DNA from 3 places in the Tardiphaga sp. 215_C5_N2_1 genome. Region 1 is predicted to be linked to each of the others. Evidence: predicted binding sites of a transcription regulator. Region 1 holds the regulator's gene; each other region holds the start of a gene.

Region 1 (7,308 bases):
CGATGTCATTTGCACGGTAAAATTATCCGCGGAGGCAGAAAAACAAAGCATTTACAGATGCTTGGTGCCGTCATCCAAGTGTCACGGAACTATCATAAAAGCACAATCGACCACCCCTAAACGGGCGGCGTGAGCACAACTGGCGCATCCGGCGCGGTCGCTCACGAGATTGGAGACATCCCATGAAATTCCTCAAAGCGATCGTCGCTGCCGGCCTTGTTGCCGCCTCGACCTCGGCATTTGCCGCCGACATCACGGGTGCCGGCGCAACCTTCCCGTTCCCGGTCTATTCGAAGTGGGCCGACGCCTACAAGAAAGAGACTGGCAATGGTTTGAACTACCAGTCGATTGGTTCGGGCGCCGGCATCAAGCAGATCCAGGCCAAGACCGTGACCTTCGGCGCCACCGACGCGCCGCTCAAGGCTGAGCAGCTCGAGAAGGACGGCCTGGTTCAGTGGCCGATGGTGATGGGCGCGATCGTTCCCGTCGTGAATCTCGAAGGCATCGCCTCGGGCGAGCTGGTTCTCTCCGGCGAAGTGCTCGGCGACATCTATCTCGGCAAGGTCACCAAATGGGACGATGCTGCCATCGCCAAGCTGAACCCGAAGCTGAAGCTGCCGTCGGCTGCCATCACCGTCGTTCGTCGTTCGGACGGTTCGGGCACCACCTTCAACTTCACCGACTATCTGTCCAAGGCCTCGGCTGACTGGAAGACCAAGGTCGGCACCGGTACCGCCGTCGAGTGGCCGGTTGGCGTTGGCGCCAAGGGCAACGAAGGCGTCGCTGGCAACGTCGGCCAGACCAAGAATGCCATCGGTTATGTTGAATATGCTTACGCCAAGCAGAACAAGCTGACCTATACCGGCATGGTCAACAAGGCTGGCAAGACCGTGCAGCCGACCGTCGCGGCTTTCCAGGCTGCTGCGTCGAACGCCGATTGGGCCAAGGCTCCTGGCTACTACGTCATCCTGACCGACCAGCCGGGCGAAACCTCGTGGCCGATCACTGCCGCGACCTTCATCCTGATGCACAAGACCCCGACCGACAAGGCGGCCTCGGCTGAAGCGATCAAGTTCTTCAAGTGGTCGTTCGAGAAGGGCGCCAAGATGGCTGAAGAGCTCGATTACATTCCGATGCCGGAACCCGTCGTCAAACTGATCGAAAAGACCTGGTCGGCTGACATCAAGAGCTGATCCGGTGTGTGGGCGGAGGAGAGGGGCATCTCTCCTCCGTTTGCTGCAGGGCTGAATTTCTCTCTTCTTCTCTTCTGACTTAGCCCCCTGACAAGCCCCTCCAGGGCAACGCGTTTTGGGGTATTGTAACAATTACAGGGGACTGGCGTGGCAGACATGGCCGTACAGAGCTCTTCGATGGACGCTGCCGGACCTTATGATCGTGCGAAGGCTTTGAATGCCTTCAAGACCGGGGACCAGGCGTTTTATTGGATCACCCGCATCTCGGCGCTGTCCGTTTTGTTTATTCTCGGCGGCATCATTCTGTCGCTCATTGTTGGTGCGTGGCCGGCGCTCCGCGAATTCGGCTTCTCGTTCCTCACGACGCAGCGCTGGGCACCGTCGGCTGATCCGCCGGTGCTGGGAGCGCTCGGCCCGATCTACGGCACGCTGATCACCTCGGTGATCGCGATGGCGATCGCCATCCCGGTCGGCATCGGCATCGCGATCTTCCTCACCGAACTGTGCCCGAACTGGCTGCGCCGCCCGATCGGCATGGCGGTTGAGCTTCTCGCCGGTATTCCTTCGATCATCTACGGCATGTGGGGCTTCTTCGTGCTCGGCCCGTTCCTGGCCAACCACGTGCAGCCATTCATGATCAACGCCTTCGAAGGCGTCCCGGTCCTCGGCGTGATCTTCGCCGGCCCGCCGTCCTATCTCTCGCTGTTCAACGCGTCGCTGATCCTCGCCATCATGGTGCTGCCCTTCATCACCTCGATCTCGGTCGATGTGTTCAAGACGGTGCCGCCGGTGCTCAAGGAAGCTGCCTACGGCGTCGGCTGCACCACCTGGGAAGTCGTCCGCAACGTCGTCATCCCCTATACCCGCGTTGGTGTGATCGGCGGCGTCATGCTGGCGCTCGGCCGTGCGCTCGGTGAAACGATGGCGGTGACCTTCATCATCGGCAACTCGTTCCGTATCACAGGCTCGATCTTTGGCCCGGGCACCACGATCTCGGCAGCGATCGCCAGCGAGTTCGCGGAGAGCGACGGTCTGCATCAATCGGGTCTGATCCTGCTCGGTCTCCTGCTGTTCGTGCTGACATTCTTCGTGCTCTCGGCAGCGCGTCTGATGCTGCTGCGTCTGGAAAAGAAGGCGGGCAACTAATATGAACCCGATTTATGCTTCACGCCGCCGCAACGACATGGTCATCCGCGGGCTCTGCATGGGTGCCGCTCTCTTTGGCGTCACCTGGCTCGCGCTGATCCTGTTCACGCTGTTCTACAATGGTATCGCCGGCATCAGCCTGCAGATCTTTACCCAGAACACGCCGCCGCCCGGCTCCATGGAAGGCGGCCTGCTCAATGCCATCGTCGGTTCGATCATCATGACCGTCATCGGCGTCGGCATCGGCGCGCCGCTCGGCCTGTTTGCCGGCACATATCTCGCAGAATACGGCAAGCACGACAAACTCACCTCGGTGATCCGCTTCATCAACGACGTGTTGCTGTCGGCCCCGTCCATCATCATCGGCCTGTTCGTTTATGGTGCGGTGGTGGTTCCGATGGGCGGCTTCTCGGCTCTCGCCGGTTCGCTTGCGCTCGCCGTGATCGTGATCCCCGTCGTGGTTCGCACCACTGAAGATATGCTTGGTCTCGTGCCGAACCCGCTGCGTGAAGCGGCCTCGGCGCTCGGCCTGCCGCGCTCCCTGGTCATCAAGCGGATTGCTTATCGTGCAGCCCGCGCCGGTCTCATCACCGGCGTGCTGCTGGCGACCGCGCGTGTCGCCGGTGAAACGGCGCCGCTGCTGTTCACCGCGCTGAGCAACCAGTTCTTCAGCCTCGATCTCACCAAGACGATGGCCAACCTGCCGGTGACCATCAACAACTTCGTGCAGAGCCCCTACGAGTACTGGAAGCAGCTCGCCTGGAGCGGTGCCCTGATCATCACCTTGACCGTACTTGCCCTTAACATTGGCGCGCGCATTCTCGGCGCCGAGAGGACAGCAAAATGAGTGAGCTTTCTGTGTCGTCTGGCGTTCCTTCCGTCTCGATGCCGCCACCGTCGGCCCTGCAGGGCGAGACCCGTCCCAAGGTCACCGTGCGCGACCTGAACTTCTACTATGGCGAACACCACGCCCTGAAGAAGATCAACCTGACGCTGATGGCGAACCGCGTAACCGCATTCATCGGCCCGTCGGGCTGCGGCAAGTCTACGCTGCTGCGCATCTTCAACCGCATGTATGATCTGTATCCCGGCCAGCGCGCCGAAGGTCAGCTCATGCTGGACAACCAGAACATTCTGGATCCGAAGTTGGATCTCAACCTGCTGCGTGCCCGCGTCGGCATGGTGTTCCAGAAGCCGACCCCGTTCCCGATGACGATTTACGAAAACATCGCCTTCGGTATCCGCCTCTACGAAAAGATCTCAAAGTCGGAGATGGACGTGCGCGTCGAGAGGGCGCTGCGCGGCGGTGCACTCTGGAATGAGGTCAAGGACAAGCTCAACGCGTCGGGCCTCAGCCTGTCGGGCGGTCAGCAGCAGCGTCTGTGCATCGCGCGCACCATCGCGGTGCGGCCGGAGGTGATCCTGTTCGACGAGCCGTGCTCGGCGCTGGATCCGATCTCGACCGCGAAGATCGAGGAGCTGATCGATGAGTTGAAGGATCAGTACACGATCGCGATCGTGACCCATAACATGCAGCAGGCTGCCCGCGTCTCCGACAGCACGGCCTTCATGTATCTCGGCGAGTTGATCGAGTTCGATCAGACCAACAAGATCTTCACGTCGCCGACCGACCGCCGCACCCAGGATTACATCACCGGCCGCTTCGGCTGACGCGACATATTCGCGGGAGGAATTTGAGATGGCTTTTGAACACACCACCAAGGCTTTCGATGACGATCTGCAGGAGCTGACCCGTCTCGTCGCCGAGATGGGTGGCCTTGCGGAACGGCAGATCGTCGAATCCGTCGATGCGCTGATCCGCCGGGACGTCGCGCTCGGTGCGCGCGTCGTCGCCACTGACTCCGAGATCGACCAGTTGCAGCGCACGATCGAAGAGCGCGCCGTGCTGACCATCGCCAAGCGCCAGCCGATGGCTGTCGATTTGCGCGAGATCGTCGGCGCGCTGCGCGTCGCCACCGATCTGGAACGCATCGGCGATCTTTCCAAGAATATCGGCAAGCGCGTCAATGCACTCGACAGCGACTTCCATCCGCTGAAGCTGATCCGCGGCCTCGAGCACATGACCGACCTCGTGACCACCCAGGTCAAGGCTGTGCTCGACGCCTATGCCGCACACGATCTGCCCGCTGCGATGACGGTGTGGAAGGGCGACGAGGAAATCGACGCGATCTGCACCTCGCTGTTCCGCGAACTCCTGACCTATATGATGGAAGACCCGCGTAATATTTCGTTCTGTATCCACCTGATGTTCTGCGCCAAGAACATCGAGCGGATCGGTGACCATGCCACCAATATTGCGGAAACCGTGTTCTACATGATCGAGGGCCAGCAGATCCTCGACAAGCGCCCGAAGGGCGACATGACCACATTCGCGAATACGCCGACGGTCTGAAGCATGATCAGGAAAAGTGGAAGCCAGTCTTCCGCAAGGATCATGATTTAAAGACTTGTCGGACGTCACTGAGGGTATTGATCAAGATGGCTGTGAATGCACGCATTCTGGTTGTGGAAGATGAAGAGGCGCTAACGACGCTGCTTCGCTACAACCTCGACGCCGAAGGCTATGATGTTGAAACCGTCGCTCGCGGCGACGATGCCGACACCCGCTTGAAGGAGCGGGTGCCGGATCTCGTGGTGCTCGACTGGATGCTGCCGGGCCTGTCCGGCATCGAACTGTGCCGCCGCTTGCGCGCACGGCCCGAAACCAAGGCATTGCCGATCATCATGCTGACGGCGCGCGGCGAAGAGAGCGAGCGCGTTCGCGGTCTCGCCACCGGTGCCGACGACTACATCGTCAAGCCGTTCTCCGTGCCGGAGCTCCTGGCCCGCGTGAAGGGTCTGCTCCGTCGTGCAGCTCCCGAGCGTCTCGCCACCGTCCTGGCGTTTGGCGACATCGAACTCGACCGCGACAAGCGCCGCGTCGTGCGCTCAAGCCGTCCGATCGATCTCGGTCCGACCGAATATCGCCTGCTGGAGTTCTTCCTGGAACATCCGGGCCGCGTGTTCAGCCGCGAGCAGTTGCTCGACAGCGTCTGGGGCCGCGACATCTATATCGACGAGCGCACGGTCGACGTGCATATCGGCCGCCTGCGCAAGCTGCTCAATCCCGCCGGCGAGCCCGATCCGATCCGCACCGTGCGCGGTGCCGGCTACGCGCTGGACGACCGGTTCGACAAGGCGGCGGAGTAGGTGTCTTCCTTCTCCCCGCCTGCGGGGAGAAGGTGGCCCGGCATAGCGCAGCGACGCCGGGTCGGATGAGGGGGACTCTCCATCGGCTTCGGAGTCTGTGGAGCGCGCCCCTCACCCGACGCCCTCATGCTTCGCATGCGGACGTCGACCTCTCCGCCTGCGGGGAGAGGTTAGAAGCCCCAAACAAAAAAATGCCCGGCTCATCACCGGGCATTTTCTTTGGCTTGGATATCTTCCAGCTCAGCGCGTCGGCTTCGGCACCGCGCGGCGGCGGTCGCTTGCCGGCTGATAGGCGATGCGCGAGTGATGCGCGCAATAGGGGGCGCCGGCCAGGGCCTTGCCGCCGCAGAAATAGAAGTCCGCGCTCGACGGATCGCCGATCGGCCAATGGCAGGTGGCTTCGTTGAGTTCGACCAGCGACAGGCGCTGGCTGATCGGCACGATGTTGTCATAGGCGATCGGGTCGGGCTCGGCCTCGATCTCGTAATTATGGGCCAGCGCGGTATTGCCGCGTGCCATCGGGCGGGCAACGCGTACCATCTGCTGCGCCGGGCGCGCCTTGCGCTGCCGCGGAGCTGCCGAGGAGGGGCTCTTGGCACGGCCGGACAGGCCAAGGCGGTGAACCTTGCCGATCACGGCGTTGCGGGTCACGTTACCGAGTTCCGCAGCGATCTGGCTGGCGGAAAGGCCGCCTTCCCAGAGTTTCTTCAACTGTTCGACGCGATCGTCGGTCCATGTCATTACCGTCATCGCCGTTTTCCCTTCGTGAGCGCCGGCCTGACCGGGCAGCGCTGCGAGTTGAGACTTCAAAAATCCCTGCGGTCAGAATCCTTTAGCGCTCACCGGGCGCGAATTTCGCGTCCGGCTGTTACGCCGCACTGGATGTGTCAAAAGGATCTACCGCCGCACGAGATGTCGTATCCGACGAGGCAAAAGCTACAATATGCCGTGACTCGCGCGCAAGAGTCGGGCATGCCGCGTCCACATGCTTCTGCAAGTAAAGCTGCAAAATCGGCTTTTTCTGCGACTCCGTGTGACTCGAAAGCCGCAGTGCGCGGTTGACAGTCTTCACAGCACACATAGAATAATGCCCACGTGCCGCCCGAGAAGGGCGGCACGTTTCGTTTCTAGGGTCCGTTGTTCGATTTCGCACAGTTGTCATCGACGCGGCCGCAGTCTTTTCGATCGGATCGGTTATGACCAGCAACGCAACGTCTTCGCCCCTCTCTCAGGCTCACTTGCTGCCTGTTTTCGCGCGTGCGGATGTCGCTTTCGAGCGCGGTGAAGGCGCGTGGCTGATTGGAACCGATGGCGAGCGCTATCTCGATTTCACCAGCGGCGTTGCCGTGAACGCACTTGGCCATGCGCACCCACATATGGTTGCCGCATTGCAGGAGCAGGCCACCAAGCTCTGGCATATGTCGAACCTGTTCAAGAGCCCGGACGGCGAGCGCCTCGCCGCGCGGCTGTGCGAACAAAGCTTTGCCGACTTCGTGTTCTTCGCCAATTCGGGTGCGGAAGCGATGGAATGCGCGATCAAGGTGACCCGCCACTATCATTTCTCCAAGGGCCATCCCGAGCGCACGCGCATCATCACCTTTGAAGGCGCGTTCCATGGCCGCACCCTCGGCACGCTCGCGGCGACCGGCGCTGCCAAATATCTCGAAGGCTACGGCACGCCGCTCGACGGCTTCGATCAGTTGCCGCTCGGCGATATCGAAGCCGTTAAGAAGGCGATCGGTCCGAACACCGCCGGCAT
Region 2 (7,308 bases), 2.1 Mb from region 1:
GTCGGCACTCCCTTGACCCTGTAGGCCCATTTACGTGCCGCCTTGAGCGCCGTCTCGACGGCTTCCGCGCCGCTGTTCATCGGTAACGCGGCGTCCATACCGGTAAGTGCACAAGCCTTGGCGAGAAAAGGCCCCAGCCGATCGCTGAAATAAGCGCGCGAGATCGTATCCAGTCGCTGTGCCTGTTCTGTCAGCGCCTTGACGAGGCGCGGATGGCAATGGCCGAAGCTTGCCGCCGAATATGCGCCCATCATGTCGATGTAGCGTCTGCCAGCCTCGTCCCACACGTAGACTCCAGCCCCGCGGACGATCGTGACCGGCAATGGTGCATAGTTTCCTGCGCTAAAGCGGGATTCAAGACCGGCGAAATCAGTCATGACAAGCACTCCTGCCGCGTTCCTCCCCCGTGCCCGCTCGGCATGCCATCCCGACCGTTAGCGAGGACGCTCAAGCACAACTACATCGTCAGATCACCGCTCATGGCGCGCTCTCCCGATTGGGCGCGCTTAAGGCGATGCGCACCTCAGTTCTGATGTAGGAAGGCCGACGCAGAAAAAACAGGTGCGAGGGCTCAAGACTGGCACCGCCACCTCTCCCGTTCTGCTATAATCCGTTCATGACGATCGGGATTACCGGGCCCGAACGGAAGACGCCAGGGCGAAACGCCGTGGTCGGGGTGATTGTGACTGCCATCTTCTCCGGGATTTGCCTGATCCTTTTCGCGATTGTCGGCGACTTCCTGGTCGACTGGATGTGGTTCTCCACGGTCGGCTATTCGCAGGTTTTTTGGACATCGATCGGCGCGAAAGCCGCAGTCTTTTCTGTCGTCTTCGCGGCAACTGCCGTCATTGCGTGGGCGAACGCCCGGCTGGCACTTTTTCTTGTCCGACGGCGGCGAGGCCGGCTTCCCGTCGACTTCGACTGGAAGCTCGCGGCCACCGCGGTGCCGCCCGATCCGTTCGAATTCATACGCGATCGGTTGCCATGGCGCCTTGCCATCGCTGGCGGCACCGGATTCCTCGCTCTGCTTGTCGCATGGGAGGAGGTCGGCAACTGGAGCATCATTCTCCAGTTCCTCTATCAGGTGCCATATGGCGCGAATGATCCGCTGTATGACAAGGATATTGGATTCTATCTGTTTTCTCTGCCCGCCTATATCGGCATCAAGAATTGGGCATTGCTAACGCTGTTCATGAGCGCACTTCTCGCCGCAGTGATCTATTGGCTGCATGGTCAGATCGAATACCAGGTCCAGCGGTGGTCGATATCACCGCCAGCGGTTGCTCACGGCTCGGCGCTGCTCGGCTTGCTCTTTGTGGTGAAGGCATGGTCCTACGGACTCGACCGCTATTTGCTGCTCTACGGAGACAATGGCGTAGTGGTTGGCGCGAGCTACACCGATGTCCACGTTCAGCTACCCGTTCTCTGGTTGCTGATCGGGCTTTCGATCGTTGCGGCATGCGCCGCGTGGGCGAACCTGTGGGCGCGTACCTACTGGCTCCCCACTGCCGCGATGTTGCTCGTCTTCGGGGGCGCTTTCCTGCTGTCCGGCGTGATCCCGACGCTGTTTCAGCGCTTCTACGTGAAACCGAACGAACTGGAACTGGAGCGGCCCTACATCGAGCGCAGCATCCGTCTGACCAGGGAAGCCTATAATCTCGACAAGATCGCCGCCAAGCCCTTTCCTGCCGAACAGGACCTTACCTTCGCGACACTCGAAGCCAACAAGGCGACCATCGAGAACATCAGATTGTGGGACGGGCAGCCGCTAGCCGATACCTACGCCCAGCTGCAGGAGATACGCACCTACTACAAATTAAATGACCTGGATGTCGACCGCTACTGGCTTCGCGGCACCTACCAGAGCGTGATGCTGTCGGCACGCGAGCTCAGATCCTCACTGCTGCCGCCGAACGCCCAGACGTGGGTCAACCTCCACCTGCTGTTCACCCACGGCAATGGAGCGGTGATGAGCCCGGTAATGCACAAGAGCGCTGAAGGGCTTCCGCTGCTTTACCTACGGGATATTCCTCCCGTTGCGGACGGCGGTCCCGAGATCCGCGAACCGCGCATTTATTATGGACAAGAGGAGAGCAACTACGTTGTCGTCAGGACGACCACGCCGGAATTCGACTATCCGAAGGGGAGTGAAAACGCATACACGGTCTACGACGGTGCCGGTGGCGTGCCGCTGACGGGGATGGTGCGAAAAATCATCTTCGCTCACCACTTCAACGACATGAACCTGCTGCTCTCCAGTTACATCACCGACGACAGCCGGATCATGATCCGGCGCAATATCGGGGAACGGTTACGCACGATCGCCCCGTTCCTCAGCCTCGACCACGATCCCTATCTGGTCATCAGCGAAGGGCGGATGTTCTGGATCCAGGACGCCTATACAACCAGTAACTATTTTCCCTCTGCGCAGCCTGCGCCCGGCCGCAATCTGAATTACATCCGCAATTCCGTGAAGGCCGTCATCGACGCCTATAACGGCAGTGTCGACTTTTATCTGACGGACCAGGCGGACCCGATCGCGGCCACCTACCAGCGAATCTTTCCGGGGCTATTCAAGCCGTTTGCGGCAATGCCGTCCGATCTGCAAAAGCACATTCGCTATCCCGAGGACCTCTTCCTGATTCAGGCGCAGCTTTACCAGACCTATCACATGGCATCTGCCGACGTTTTCTATAACCGGGAGGATCTTTGGCAGTTTCCGCGCCAGCCGGCCGGCGACGGCGTCGCGCCGATGGTCCCTTACTACATCGTGATGCGGCTGCCCGGCGAAACCCAGGCCGAGTTCTTTATCATGATCCCCATGGTGCCAAGCCGACGCGACAACATGATCGCATGGCTGGCAGCGCGCTGCGACGCTCCCGACTATGGAAAATTGATCGTCTACGAATTTCCCAAGGAGAAGCTCGTCTACGGACCGTTCCAGATCGAGGCGCGCATTCATCAGAACACGGAGATCTCCCAGCAAATATCGTTGTGGAACCAGATGGGTTCACGGGTGATCCGCGGAAACCTGCTGGTGATCCCGATCGAGAATTCGATCCTGTACGTATCGCCGCTGTACCTGCGCGCGGTCCACGGGCACTTGCCGGAGCTCAAGCGTGTGATCGCCGCCTACGGCGAGCATGTCGTCATGAAAGAGACGCTTGCCGAGGCCTTGTCCGCGCTTTTCATCGAAACTAACGCGTCACCGACATCGCTGGGTGCTGCGACGGAAATGCCACGTGCGAGCCCTGCGGAAAACAGGGCGCAGGAGGCGTTTGATCGCTATAACGAGGCAATGAAGCTGTTGAGGTCTGGGGATTGGGCAGGCTTCGGTGTGCAGATCGACGGGATGCGCGGTCTTTTGGAGAAAATGAGCCGGGAATCGGCCGGGCACTGACCAGCGCCGGCTAATTGCCATTCGACAAAGAGATGCGCGTCCCCGCAACCAAGATTCCAGGTGCATCCCAAGCAAGGTTCCAGCCCAAAGCGATTGGCGCTTGCTGAGGAAGGTGCCTCTGTGCAAGACGATTACTCCCCGGAGTGTGATAAGAGGAATCTCCCTGTGACAGCCTCTCTTGATGGCGAAATTCGCGACGGTCGTCATCATATGCGGGTTCGCGTTTATTTCGAAGATACTGACGCCGGCCAGATTGTTTATCACGCAAACTTTCTGCGTTTCATGGAACGCGGCAGAACGAATTACTTGCGTTTGCTCGGAACGAGTCAACAAGAGCTGCTGAAAGAAGCGCGAGAGGATGCGCCCGGCTTTGCCTTCGTTGTTCGTTCGATGAAAATTGATTTTCTAAAACCGGCAGTCCTGGACGATCTGCTTGACGTCGTCACGGTTCCACAAGAGGTGAGGGGCGCCTCGATCATGCTGGGTCAGGAAGTGCGCCGCGGCGATGAGTTGCTGCTTGAGGCCAAGGTCAAGGTGGCCTTTGTCTCCGGCGGCCGCGCCAAGCCGATCCCGAAAGCGCTGCGGATTGCCATGAAGGCCGATCAGATTTAGCAATCGCCCCATAGGTGAAACGGCATCGACTCCGCATGCGGCAGGGCTACAATCCCTGCAACATCGCAAAGCCGAGGGTCCCATGTCGCGTCCACCGTTTCCGCCCTTCACCCGAGAGAGCGCCGCCCAGAAGGCCCGCATGGCCGAGGACGCCTGGAATTCACGCGATCCGGTGAAAGTGTCGCTCGCCTATACCGAGGACTCGACCTGGCGCAATCGCGGCGAGTTCTTTCAGGGGCGCCCGGCGATCGTCGAATTCCTCACCCGTAAATGGGCGAAGGAGCACGAATACCGGCTGATCAAGGATTTGTGGGCGTTCGACGGCAATCACATTGCCGTGCGCTTTCAATATGAATGGCACGATGACGCCGGCAACTGGCATCGCTCCTATGGCAATGAGCAATGGGAGTTTGACGAGGCCGGCCTGATGCGCCGCCGCGAGGCGAGCATCAACGATGTGGCCATTGCTGAGAAGGATCGCCGTTTCCTGTGGCCGGCGCCGGGGCCGCGTCCCGTCGATGTGCCGGGTCTCGGCACCGACCCGTTCTAACTAAAGCGAACCGCTATCGACCACGAATTCGACGCGCTCGGCGACGAAGCGCGAATGCGTAGCGCTGAGCGGCGTGCCGTCGGCATCCACATCGATGGAATCGACAATCAAGATCGGACGCCCGAGGGCGACACCAAGCCGTGTCGCATCGGTCGCGTCGATGATCCCCGCGGTGACCTTCGTCGAGGCGCGGCGATAGTCCTTGATGCCGTAATGCGCCAGGGCCTTAGTCATCGAGCGCACGCGCTCATAGACCTTGCCGAAATCGGGAAAGCGTTCGGCCGACAGCCAGTTGGTGCCGACGCAGATCGGCGTCTTGTCCGCCAACCGCAAGGCTTCAATGCGGATCAGCGGAGCGCCGGCTTTGAGGCCAAGCTGCCTGGCGAGATCGCGTGTTGCCACATCGTCCCAGGCTCCGATCAATTGCGCTTGCGGCTCGCGCCCGCCGGCACCGGCAATTTCCGAGAAGCGGGTGCGTGATCGCAGGGGATATGCAAGCTTTGGCGATTCCACATAGGTGCCGCTGCCGCGCTCGGCGCGCACCAGGCCGCGTTCGGCCAGGGTCGCGAGCGCGCGGCGCACGGTGTGCCGATTGACGCGGTAGATGTCAGCCAGTTCGGTCTCGCCGGGCAGCTTTTCGCCAGCGCCATAGCGGCCATCTGCAATGCCGCGCTCGATGCCGTCGGCGACGTGCCGCCACAATGCAACGCCTGTTGGCTTGTCCTGAATGGTCACAAAATCGGTCCCGGAATGATGTCGACCACGCATTAGCGAAAAATCGTGCCGCTGTCACGAAACGGTCATTGCCTCCGCCTATAAAGTTGTCTAGTAAATCATACAACTTGTTGAGCGGCGGTGACATGACTTCATCCTCCCTGAACCACCAGCAGGCCCGGCGCCGTGAGGCGATGGGGGTCCTTGGGCACTCCGGCACGGCGGATATCGCCGGATATCTCGATGCAGTGGCTGTTCCCGCCCATGAACAACTGCGTCAGCCGGAAAACGGCCTGGTGATGCTGCGCGGCCGGATCGGCGGCGATGGCGCGCCATTCAATCTCGGCGAGGCGACGGTGTCGCGTGCCGCTGTACGGCTTGCCAGCGGCGAGGTTGGCTTCGGTTACACACTCGGTCGTGACGGCGCGAAGGCACAGCTAATCGCGCTCTGCGATGCACTCATCCAGACCAGTGAATTTTCAGATGCTGTCGAGACCAAGGTGCTCACGCCGCTGCGCGCGCGCGTCGTCGCCGATAGCAAGCGCAAGGCCGCAGAGACGGCGGCAACCAAAGTCGATTTCTACACGCTCGTGCGCGGGGAGGGCTGATCATGACGACAGTTGCGGAAATGCCGGCCGGTTTCGCGGACAAGGTGCTTGCAGCGCAATCGACCTTCCGTTCGGTGATGGATGCGATGGCGCGTCCGGGTACCGTGCAGCGCATTCAGGCTGTTTCGGGCGTGCCCGCGCCAATGATGCGCGGCGCGGCGGCCATCGCGCTGACGCTGTTCGATCAGGATACGCCGGTGTGGCTCGATGCCAAGTTGGCGGCGACGATGGATGTTGCCAAGTGGATCAAGTTTCACACCAGCGCGCCGGTCATCGCCGATCCCGCCGTGTGTGCCTTCGCTGTGGTGGCTGATGCTGCCGCGCTGCCGTCCTTCGAGCACTTCGCCTTCGGCACCGGCGAATATCCGGATCGCTCCACCACGATCGTTCTGCAGGTGGCGAGCCTGACTGAAGGCCCGACCTATGAATTGCGCGGTCCGGGTATCGATGGTGCCACCATCCTGCGTGCTGCGATCGGTGTGCCGGATCTGCTGGATCGTCTCGCGCTGAATGCCTCGCTGTTTCCCCGCGGCATCGACCTCGTGCTGGTCTCCGGCGAATCCATTGTCGCGCTACCGCGTACCACGCGTCTTGTCGCGAAGGAGGGCTGAGCATGTATGTCGCCGTCAAGGGTGGCGAACGCGCCATCGAGAATGCGCATCGTCTGCTGGCTCATGAGCGCCGGGGTGATCGCGATGTGCCGGAAGTATCGCTGGCACAGATCTCCAATCAGCTCGGTCTCGCCGTCGATCGCGTGATGACCGAAGGCTCGCTCTATGACCGCGAGCTCGCGGCGCTGGCCATCAAGCAGGCACGCGGCGACATGATCGAGGCGATCTTTCTGCTGCGCGCCTTCCGCGCGACGCTGCCGCGGTTCGGTTCGAGTGAACCCGTCGATACGTCGCAGATGCAGGTGCGTCGCCGCGTCTCCTCGACCTTCAAGGACATGCCGGGCGGCCAGGTGCTCGGCCCGACCTTCGACTATACGCATCGTCTGCTCGATCCGGTGCTGACCGGCGAATCCTCGCCCGAGCAGCCGGCCATGACCGATGCAGAGCCGGGCGTGATGCCGCGCGTCACCGATATTCTTGGCCGCGACGGCCTGATTGAAACGTCGCCCATCGAAGATCCCGAGAAGCCGGTCGGCGATCTCACGCGCGACGCGCTGAGCTTCCCGGCAGACCGCGATCTGCGGCTGCAGAATCTCGCGCGGGCCGATGAAGGCTTTCTTCTCTCGCTCGGCTATTCGTCGCAGCGCGGCTATGGCCGTAACCATCCTTTCGCCGGCGAGATTCGCCTCGGTGAAGTCGAGGTCGAATTCATGGCCGAGGATGTCGGCTTTGCCGTGCCGCTTGGCTCGATCACGCTGACCGAGTGCCAGATGGTCAATCAGTTCAAGGGCTCGGATACCGAGGCGCCTTGCT
Region 3 (7,308 bases), 1.2 Mb from region 1:
ACCGTGCGTGGCGACCTCGTGCGCATTCTCGATGGTCTCATGAAGCGCAAGGGCAAGTTCGACGCGATCATCGTCGAGACCACGGGCCTCGCGGATCCGGCCCCGGTGGCGCAGACCTTCTTCGTCGACGAGGACGTGCAGGCCCATGCACGGCTCGATGCCGTCGTGACCGTGGCCGATGCCAAATGGCTGAGCGACCGCCTCAAGGATGCGCCGGAAGCCAAGAACCAGATCGCCTTTGCCGACGTCATCGTGCTGAACAAGATCGATCTCGTGTCGAAGGCTGAGCTCGCCGAAGTCGAGGCGCGCATTCGCGCCATCAACCCCTACGCCAAGCTGCACAAGACCGAACGCGCGCAGGTCAAGCTGTCCGATGTGCTGGAGCGTGGCGCCTTCGATCTCGATCGCATTCTGGAGATCGAACCGGAATTCCTCAATGCGGACGACGGTCACGATCATCATGACCACGATCACGGCCATCATCACCATCATGATCATGGCCACGGTGGTTTGAAGCACTATCACGACGAGGACATGCACTCGATGTCGCTGCGCACCGACAAGGCGCTCGATGCGTCGACCTTCATGCCCTGGCTGCAGGACCTGATGGCCAAGGAGGGCGGCAAGATTTTGCGCTCCAAGGGCATCCTGTCGTTCTCCGGCGATGACGAGCGCTATGTCTTCCAGGGCGTGCACATGATGCTCGAAGGCGATCATCAGCGGCCGTGGAAGGACGGCGAGAAGCGCGAAAGCCGTCTTGTCTTTATCGGTCGCGATCTGCCCGAGCAGCTGATCCGCGACGGCTTCGAACGCTGCATCCCCGCCTGATGATGTCCGATTTCAATCCGCTGCAGGAGCAGGAATCCATCGTTTCGGTCACCGACCGCGTGTTGCCGGTGGCCATCGGTGCGTCGGTCACATCAGTGCATTTTCTCGGCGACAAGGCAGCCTTTGTCGGCGCCGAAGAGAAAGTCACGCTGGTCGATCCGGCAGGCGCGATGTCGCCGGTCGAGGTCGCGTTCGGTGGCATCCTGTGCTCGACCTCCGACGGCAAGCGCATCGTGATGGGCTGCGACGACGGCAAGGTCGTCGTGCTCGACCGCGACGGCACAGTCTCGACCTTTGCGACCGACGCCAAGCGGCGCTGGATCGACAGCGTCGCGCTGCATCCCGACGGCGCTGTGGCGTGGTCGGCGGGCAAGACGGCCTTCGTGCAGGCGCCGAAGGGCGAAGTGAAATTCTTCGAGGTGCCATCGACCGTTGGCGGCCTTGCATTCGCGCCCAAAGGGCTGCGGCTCGCGATAGCCCACTACAACGGCGTGACGCTGTGGTTTCCCAACATGGCCGGCAATGCCGAAGTGCTGGAATGGGCCGGTTCGCATCTCGGCGTGACCTTCAGCCCGGACAACAAGTTTCTGGTCACCGCGATGCATGAGCCGGCGCTGCATGGCTGGCGTCTCGTGGACGGCAAGCACATGCGCATGACCGGCTATCCCGCACGCGTGCGCTCGATTTCCTGGAGCGCCGGCGGCAAGGGTCTCGCGACCTCGGGCGCCGATACGGTCATCATCTGGCCGTTTGCCAGCAAGGACGGCCCGATGGGCAAGGAGCCGGCGATGCTGGCGCCGCTCAAGGCCAAGGTCACCATGGTGGCCTGTCATCCCAAGCAGGACATCCTGGCCGCCGGTTACAGTGACGGCACTATCCTGATGGTCCGCATGACCGACGGCGCGGAAATTCTGGTGCGGGCCAACAAAGGGCAGCCCGTCAGCGCGCTGGCCTGGAATGCCAAGGGTACGCTGCTGGCTTTTGCCGATCAGGACGGCGACGCCGGGCTGCTGGAGCTGTAGTTCTTTCACCTCCCCTGTGGGGAGAGGGAGTTCACGACGGTCGGTGCGAGGCGGCATTGTCATCCGCCCGTCACTTCCTGTACGCATGCAGACATCATGCGATTTTTGGCAACATTCCAGACCTACGACTTCCTCGACACGCTGCTCAGCCTGGCCACGGCCTTTGTGCTGGGCACGCTGATCGGTGCTGAGCGACAATATCGCCAGCGCACCGCGGGCCTGCGCACCAATGTGCTGGTGGCGCTCGGGGCGGCCGCTTTCGTCGATCTGGCAATGCAGCTGCACGGTGCCGATGGCGCGGTGCGCGTGATCGCCTATGTCGTCTCCGGCATCGGCTTTCTCGGCGCGGGCGTCATCATGAAGGAAGGCACCAATGTGCGCGGCCTCAATACGGCGGCGACGCTATGGAGTTCGGCCGCGGTGGGCTCCTGCGCCGGCGCGGACATGATCGCACAGGCTATCGCGCTTACGTTTTTCGTGCTGGCCGGCAATACGTTGCTGCGGCCGCTGGTCAATGCGATCAACCGGGCGCCGCTGGACGCGAAGTCGTCGGAAGTGACCTATTACGTGCGGCTCACGGTCTCGCCCGAGGTGGTGCCGGAGATGCGCGAGCGCCTGCAGGAGGCGCTGGAAGCCGCAAAATATCCGGTCGGCGATGTCGATGTGATCGAGCAGAGCGACACCCAGCAGGAGATCGTCGCCACGCTGGTCTCGACGGCCGTCGATCCCAAGGAGCTGGATGCCGTGGCCGCCCGGCTCGAGGCGTATGCCGGCGTGCGCAACGCCACATGGGACGTCAGCACCAAGGATTAGTCGTCCAGAAGAAGTCCAGGGCGCCATAGGCGATCTGCGACTTTCCGGCTCGGGAACTTTGGCGGGCGGCTCCCGTTGTCACCGCACATTAACTGCGGTGGATGCCATGATCCCGACGACCCAGACGCGCGTGTTCCGGACCTATTTCACGATCGCGATCTTGGCGACCGCAGCAGGATTGGGCGCATCGACGTCGGCAATGGCGCGGCTCACGCTAACGCCGCCATCCGCTCGATTTGCCCAGGCGACGCCGCCACTGCAGTCAACGCCGGGTGCCGAAAACAAGCCGTCGGCCCCCGCAGAACCCGCGACCACTGGCCAGCGCCCGCAGGAAACGCCGCCGCAGCCGGCGCGTCCGGATGCAGAAGCACGCGATGCCGGCGCCAAGCCGGCGCTGCCACCGGCGCCGGCTGAGAAGACCGCGCCGCCGATCACGGCGAAGTAGTCATACGCTGAGCAAGCGATCATTCAGACGGTGTTGGAATCCAGCAGCGCCAGCGTGATCCAGTGCGCTTCTAAAGCCGGTTTGGTCACGCCTTCCACTTCGATAACCGCATCCCAGGCCGATTGCAGCGAAACCACGCGTTCGGTCAGCTTGACCAGGCGAAACTTGCCGCGCACCCGCGTGCCGGATTTGACCGGACTGTTGAACCGCACGCGCTCGAAGCCATGGTTGACGCCCATCCGCGTTCGCTCGACGCCCGGCATCGCATCGAAAGCCAGCGTCGACAGCAATGACAGCGTTAGAAATCCATGGGCGATCGTACCGCCAAACGGCGTCTCAGCCTTGGCGCGCTCGGGATCGGTGTGGATGAATTGATGATCGCGGGTGGCGTCTGCAAACGTATCGATCATCGTCTGATCGACCATCAGCCATTCCGACACGAGTTCGGGTCCGTTGAGCAGCTTGCGATATTGTTCCAGCGGAATCAGCTTGGCGCGGATCGCTTCCATTTCGGCTGCACGTCTCTCGTCTGACACTCCGGCTTCCCAATATTTGCGCCCGTCATGGACGGCGTTTCAAACGGCCCTTTTTAAGCTCATATGTCATCGTGGTCTCGTGGTTTCACGTGTCCACGGCGGCTGGCTGGGCAGGTGCCTGCAATCTTGTCTCGCCAGCTTCACCAGTCGCCTCCATACTCCCTGCGCACGAGATCACAGGGGGGCTTCATGAAAATCGACGACGTTCGCAACAACGCCTATTCGATGCCGCTGACCAATCCGTCATTCCCGCGCGGGCCCTACAAATTCTACGACCGCGAATATTTCATCATCAGCTATCGCACCGACATGGACGCGCTGCAGGCTGTGGTGCCGGAGCCGCTGGAGATCGTCGACAACATCGTCAAATACGAATTCATCCGCATGCCCGATTCCACCGGCTTCGGCGATTACACCGAAACCGGGCAGGCGATTCCGGTGCGCCTCAATGGCGTCGAGGGCGTCTACATCCATTCGATGTATCTCGATGACGATGCGCCGATCGCCGGTGGACGCGAGCTGTGGGGCTTCCCGAAGAAGCGCGCGACGCCGAAGATCGTGGTCGAAAGCGACGTGCTGGTCGGCACGCTGCATTACGGCTCGGTGCTCTGTGCGTCCGGCACCATGGGCTACAAGCACCGGCCGGTGGATCATGACACGGTGATGCACGCGCTGCAGGTGCCGAACTTTATTCTGAAGATCATCCCGCATGTCGACGGCACGCCGCGCATCTGCGAGCTGGTGCACTATCACCTGGAAGAGATCAATCTGAAGGAAGCCTGGACCGGACCTGCGGCACTCGGGCTGTTCCCGCATGCGCTCGCGGATGTGGCGCGGTTGCCGGTGAAGGAAGTCGTGTCGGCGCTGCACTTCAAGTGCGACCTGACGCTGGGATTGGGCGAAGTGGCGTTTGATTATCTGGCGAAGTGAGCTGTCCAGGGCCTCCTCACACGCCGACGTCATACGCGGGCTTGACCCGCGTATCCACCTTTCTGCACCGTCCAACGAAGATGGATGGCCGGGTCAGGCCCGGCCATGACGTGGGGAGAAGGCAGAGCCTCACCATAAAATGCGAAGGTACAAAAAAGGCGGCAGTGTCCGACACTGCCGCCTTCGTCGTTACTCATTCAGGCTGAGCACTCAGTTCAACGCACCAGCACGTTCTTGAACTGCCACGGATCGCTCGTATCGATATCTTCCGGGAACAGGCCCGGGCGGCCTTCGAGCGGCGTCCAGTCGGTGTAGTAGCCCTTCACCGGGCCGAGATAGGGTGTCTGGATCTCCAGCAGACGCTCGAAGTCGATCTCGTCGGCCTCGACGATGCCCTCGGTCGGGTGCTCCAGCGCCCACACCATGCCGCCGAGCACGGCCGAGGTCACCTGCAGGCCGGTGGCGTTCTGATAGGGCGCGAGTTCACGCGTCTCCTCGATGGAGAGCTGTGAGCCGAACCAGTAGGCATTGTTGTCGTGGCCGTAGAGCAGCACGCCGAGTTCGTCGATGCCATCGACGATTTCGTTCTCGTCGAGGATGTGGTGCTTCGTCTGCATCTTGCCGGAGCCGAACATCTCGTGCAGCGACAGTACGGCATCGTCTGCCGGGTGATAGGCATAGTGGCAGGTCGGCCGGAACACCGCGGTGCCCGAAGCGTCACGCACCGTGAAATAATCGGAGATCGAGATCGACTCGTTGTGGGTGACGAGGAAGCCGTATTGCGCGCCGCGCGTCGGGCACCAGGTGCGCACGCGCGTATTGGCGCCGGGCTGCATCAGGTAGATCGCAGCGCCGCAGCCGGCCTCATGGGTGTGTGCATTCTCCGGCATCCACTTTTCATGGGTGCCCCAGCCGAGTTCGGACGGCTGCACGCCTTCCGAGAGGAAGCCTTCGACCGACCAGGTGTTGACGAAGACCTCCGGCGGCTTCGGCGACTTGGAGCGCTGGGTGTCGCGCTCAGCGATGTGGACGCCCTTGATGCCGGCCTGCCGCATCAAATCCGCCCATTCGGCCTTGGTCTTCGGTTGCGGGGCATTGAGCTTCAGGTCGGAGGCGACATTCAGCAGCGCCTGCTTGACGAAGAAGGAGACCATGCCGGGATTGGCGCCGCAGCAGGAGACCGCCGTGGTCGAGCCGGGCTTGCGTGCCTTCTTGGCGGCCAGCGTCGTTTCGCGCAAAGCGTAGTTGGAGCGCGCTTCGGCGCCCTTCGAGGCGTCGAAATAGAAGCCGAGCCAAGGCTCGTTGACCGTGTCGATGTAGAGCGCGCCGAGCTCGTTGCAGAGCTCCATGATATCGACCGAGCCGGTATCGACCGACAGGTTGACGCAAAAACCCTGGCCGCCGCCTTCGGTGAGCAGTGGCGTCAGTAGGTCGCGATAATTCTCCCTGGTCAGCCCCTGCTGGATGAAGCGCAGGCCATGCTTGTCGCACAGCGCCTTGCGGCCTTCATCCTTGGGGTCGAGCACGGTGATGCGCGACTTGTCGTAGTCGAGATGCCGCTCGATCATCGGCACCATGCCCTTGCCGATCGAGCCGAAGCCGACGATCACGATGGGGCCAGTGATCTTCGCGTAGATCGGCGAGGCGGGGGATGAGGACATCAGCTTCTAACTCCAGACAGGATCAAGATGAACGCGCTGCGTCGTGCGCGGTTGGGAAAGGACAGTGACGATGTGACATCAGAATGAAATTTCGGGAATGAAATCTCGATGCCAGTATTAAATGCAGCTCAGCGGCGTATGCCGACCGAGAGAACGGTCAGCGAACGTTGTTCCCCCGAGGGCGTCTCGAATGTAATGGACTGCCCCGCAGAAAGGCCGATAAGCGCGGCTCCGATCGGGGTCAATACCGAAATTCGCCCGGCGTCCACGTCGGCGGAGGTCGGATAGACCAGTGTGACGTGCTTTTCCTGCCCGCTGATATCGTCGCGGAACGTCACATCGGACTCCATGCCGACGATTCCGGGCAATGGATGAGTGTCAGGCACGATTGTCGCGCGCTCAACTTCGCCGGCCAGAAAGTCGGCGGTCACGGGGTATTTCTCTGCAGCGGCCTCGGCCAGTACGCCGAGACGCTCACGGTCGCTGCGGCGGAGTGTGATGGGCGGCGGCTCAGTGCGAAGGGAATGGATCATGGGTTTCACAGCCAAATGACGCCCGGCGCGCAAAGCGCCCGAGCATGCCAAGAATGATGAGGATGCTGAAATCGAACAAGCCCGGACGGCACGCGCGCGTGCGCCCGGGTCACATTCCTGCTTGAAGGTGACCGGCGCGGAGCAGTAAGCGGTTGCGGGGCAGGTTCGTCATGATGGCCGAAACCTATGTATCCTGCAGTGAAAGTCAACCGGCGATGGCGCCGTTGCTAGCAGCGACGTCCAACGGGCGTGTCTGACGCGCGGTTGACGATCAGCTGCGCCGCTTGGCGGTGACTTCGATTTCGACTTTCATCTCGGGCTTGTAGAGCCCGGAGACCACGAGGAGCGTGGCAGCGGGCCTGATCTCGCCGAGATGCGCGCCGGTCACCGCGAACACCTTGTCGGCGTCGCTGGCGTCGGTGATGTAGTAGATCGCACGCACGATATCGGCCATGGCAAAGCCGGCCTCTTTCAGCGCGGCTTCAATGGTCTTGAAGCAGTTCTGTGTCTGTGCCGTGACGTCGGCCGGCAAGATCATGG

What was found. Region 1 encodes PhoB, which activates phosphate uptake and scavenging genes when phosphate is short. Its sites were predicted from a motif close to TGTCATNNANCTGTCAT; they were not measured.
Region 2: the regulator PhoB is predicted to act here: its motif matches at 5,350-5,366, upstream of phnG (phosphonate C-P lyase system protein PhnG).
Region 3: the regulator PhoB is predicted to act here: its motif matches at 3,709-3,725, upstream of AB7828_RS17460 (acetoacetate decarboxylase).

Annotation. Positions count from the first base shown of each region.
Region 1 is NZ_CP197240.1:4,864,030-4,871,337, forward strand. It holds gene pstS (phosphate ABC transporter substrate-binding protein PstS) at 183-1,193, shown strand; gene pstC (phosphate ABC transporter permease subunit PstC) at 1,341-2,339, shown strand; gene pstA (phosphate ABC transporter permease PstA) at 2,341-3,186, shown strand; gene pstB (phosphate ABC transporter ATP-binding protein PstB) at 3,183-4,010, shown strand; gene phoU (phosphate signaling complex protein PhoU) at 4,039-4,752, shown strand; gene phoB (phosphate regulon transcriptional regulator PhoB) at 4,845-5,549, shown strand; gene AB7828_RS23155 (GcrA family cell cycle regulator) at 5,790-6,299, opposite strand; gene AB7828_RS23160 (aspartate aminotransferase family protein) at 6,746-7,308, shown strand, end outside.
Region 2 is NZ_CP197240.1:2,756,919-2,764,226, reverse strand. It holds gene rocD (ornithine--oxo-acid transaminase) at 1-377, opposite strand, end outside; gene AB7828_RS13195 (UPF0182 family membrane protein) at 617-3,400, shown strand; gene ybgC (tol-pal system-associated acyl-CoA thioesterase) at 3,566-4,012, shown strand; gene AB7828_RS13185 (nuclear transport factor 2 family protein) at 4,095-4,562, shown strand; gene phnF (phosphonate metabolism transcriptional regulator PhnF) at 4,563-5,297, opposite strand; gene phnG (phosphonate C-P lyase system protein PhnG) at 5,423-5,884, shown strand; gene phnH (phosphonate C-P lyase system protein PhnH) at 5,887-6,495, shown strand; gene AB7828_RS13165 (carbon-phosphorus lyase complex subunit PhnI) at 6,498-7,308, shown strand, end outside.
Region 3 is NZ_CP197240.1:3,669,221-3,676,528, reverse strand. It holds gene AB7828_RS17485 (CobW family GTP-binding protein) at 1-828, shown strand, start outside; gene AB7828_RS17480 (WD40 repeat domain-containing protein) at 828-1,850, shown strand; gene AB7828_RS17475 (MgtC/SapB family protein) at 1,947-2,663, shown strand; gene AB7828_RS17470 (hypothetical protein) at 2,770-3,108, shown strand; gene AB7828_RS17465 (MaoC family dehydratase) at 3,132-3,617, opposite strand; gene AB7828_RS17460 (acetoacetate decarboxylase) at 3,834-4,574, shown strand; gene AB7828_RS17455 (homospermidine synthase) at 4,790-6,235, opposite strand; gene rnk (nucleoside diphosphate kinase regulator) at 6,364-6,768, opposite strand; gene AB7828_RS17445 (RidA family protein) at 7,040-7,308, opposite strand, start outside.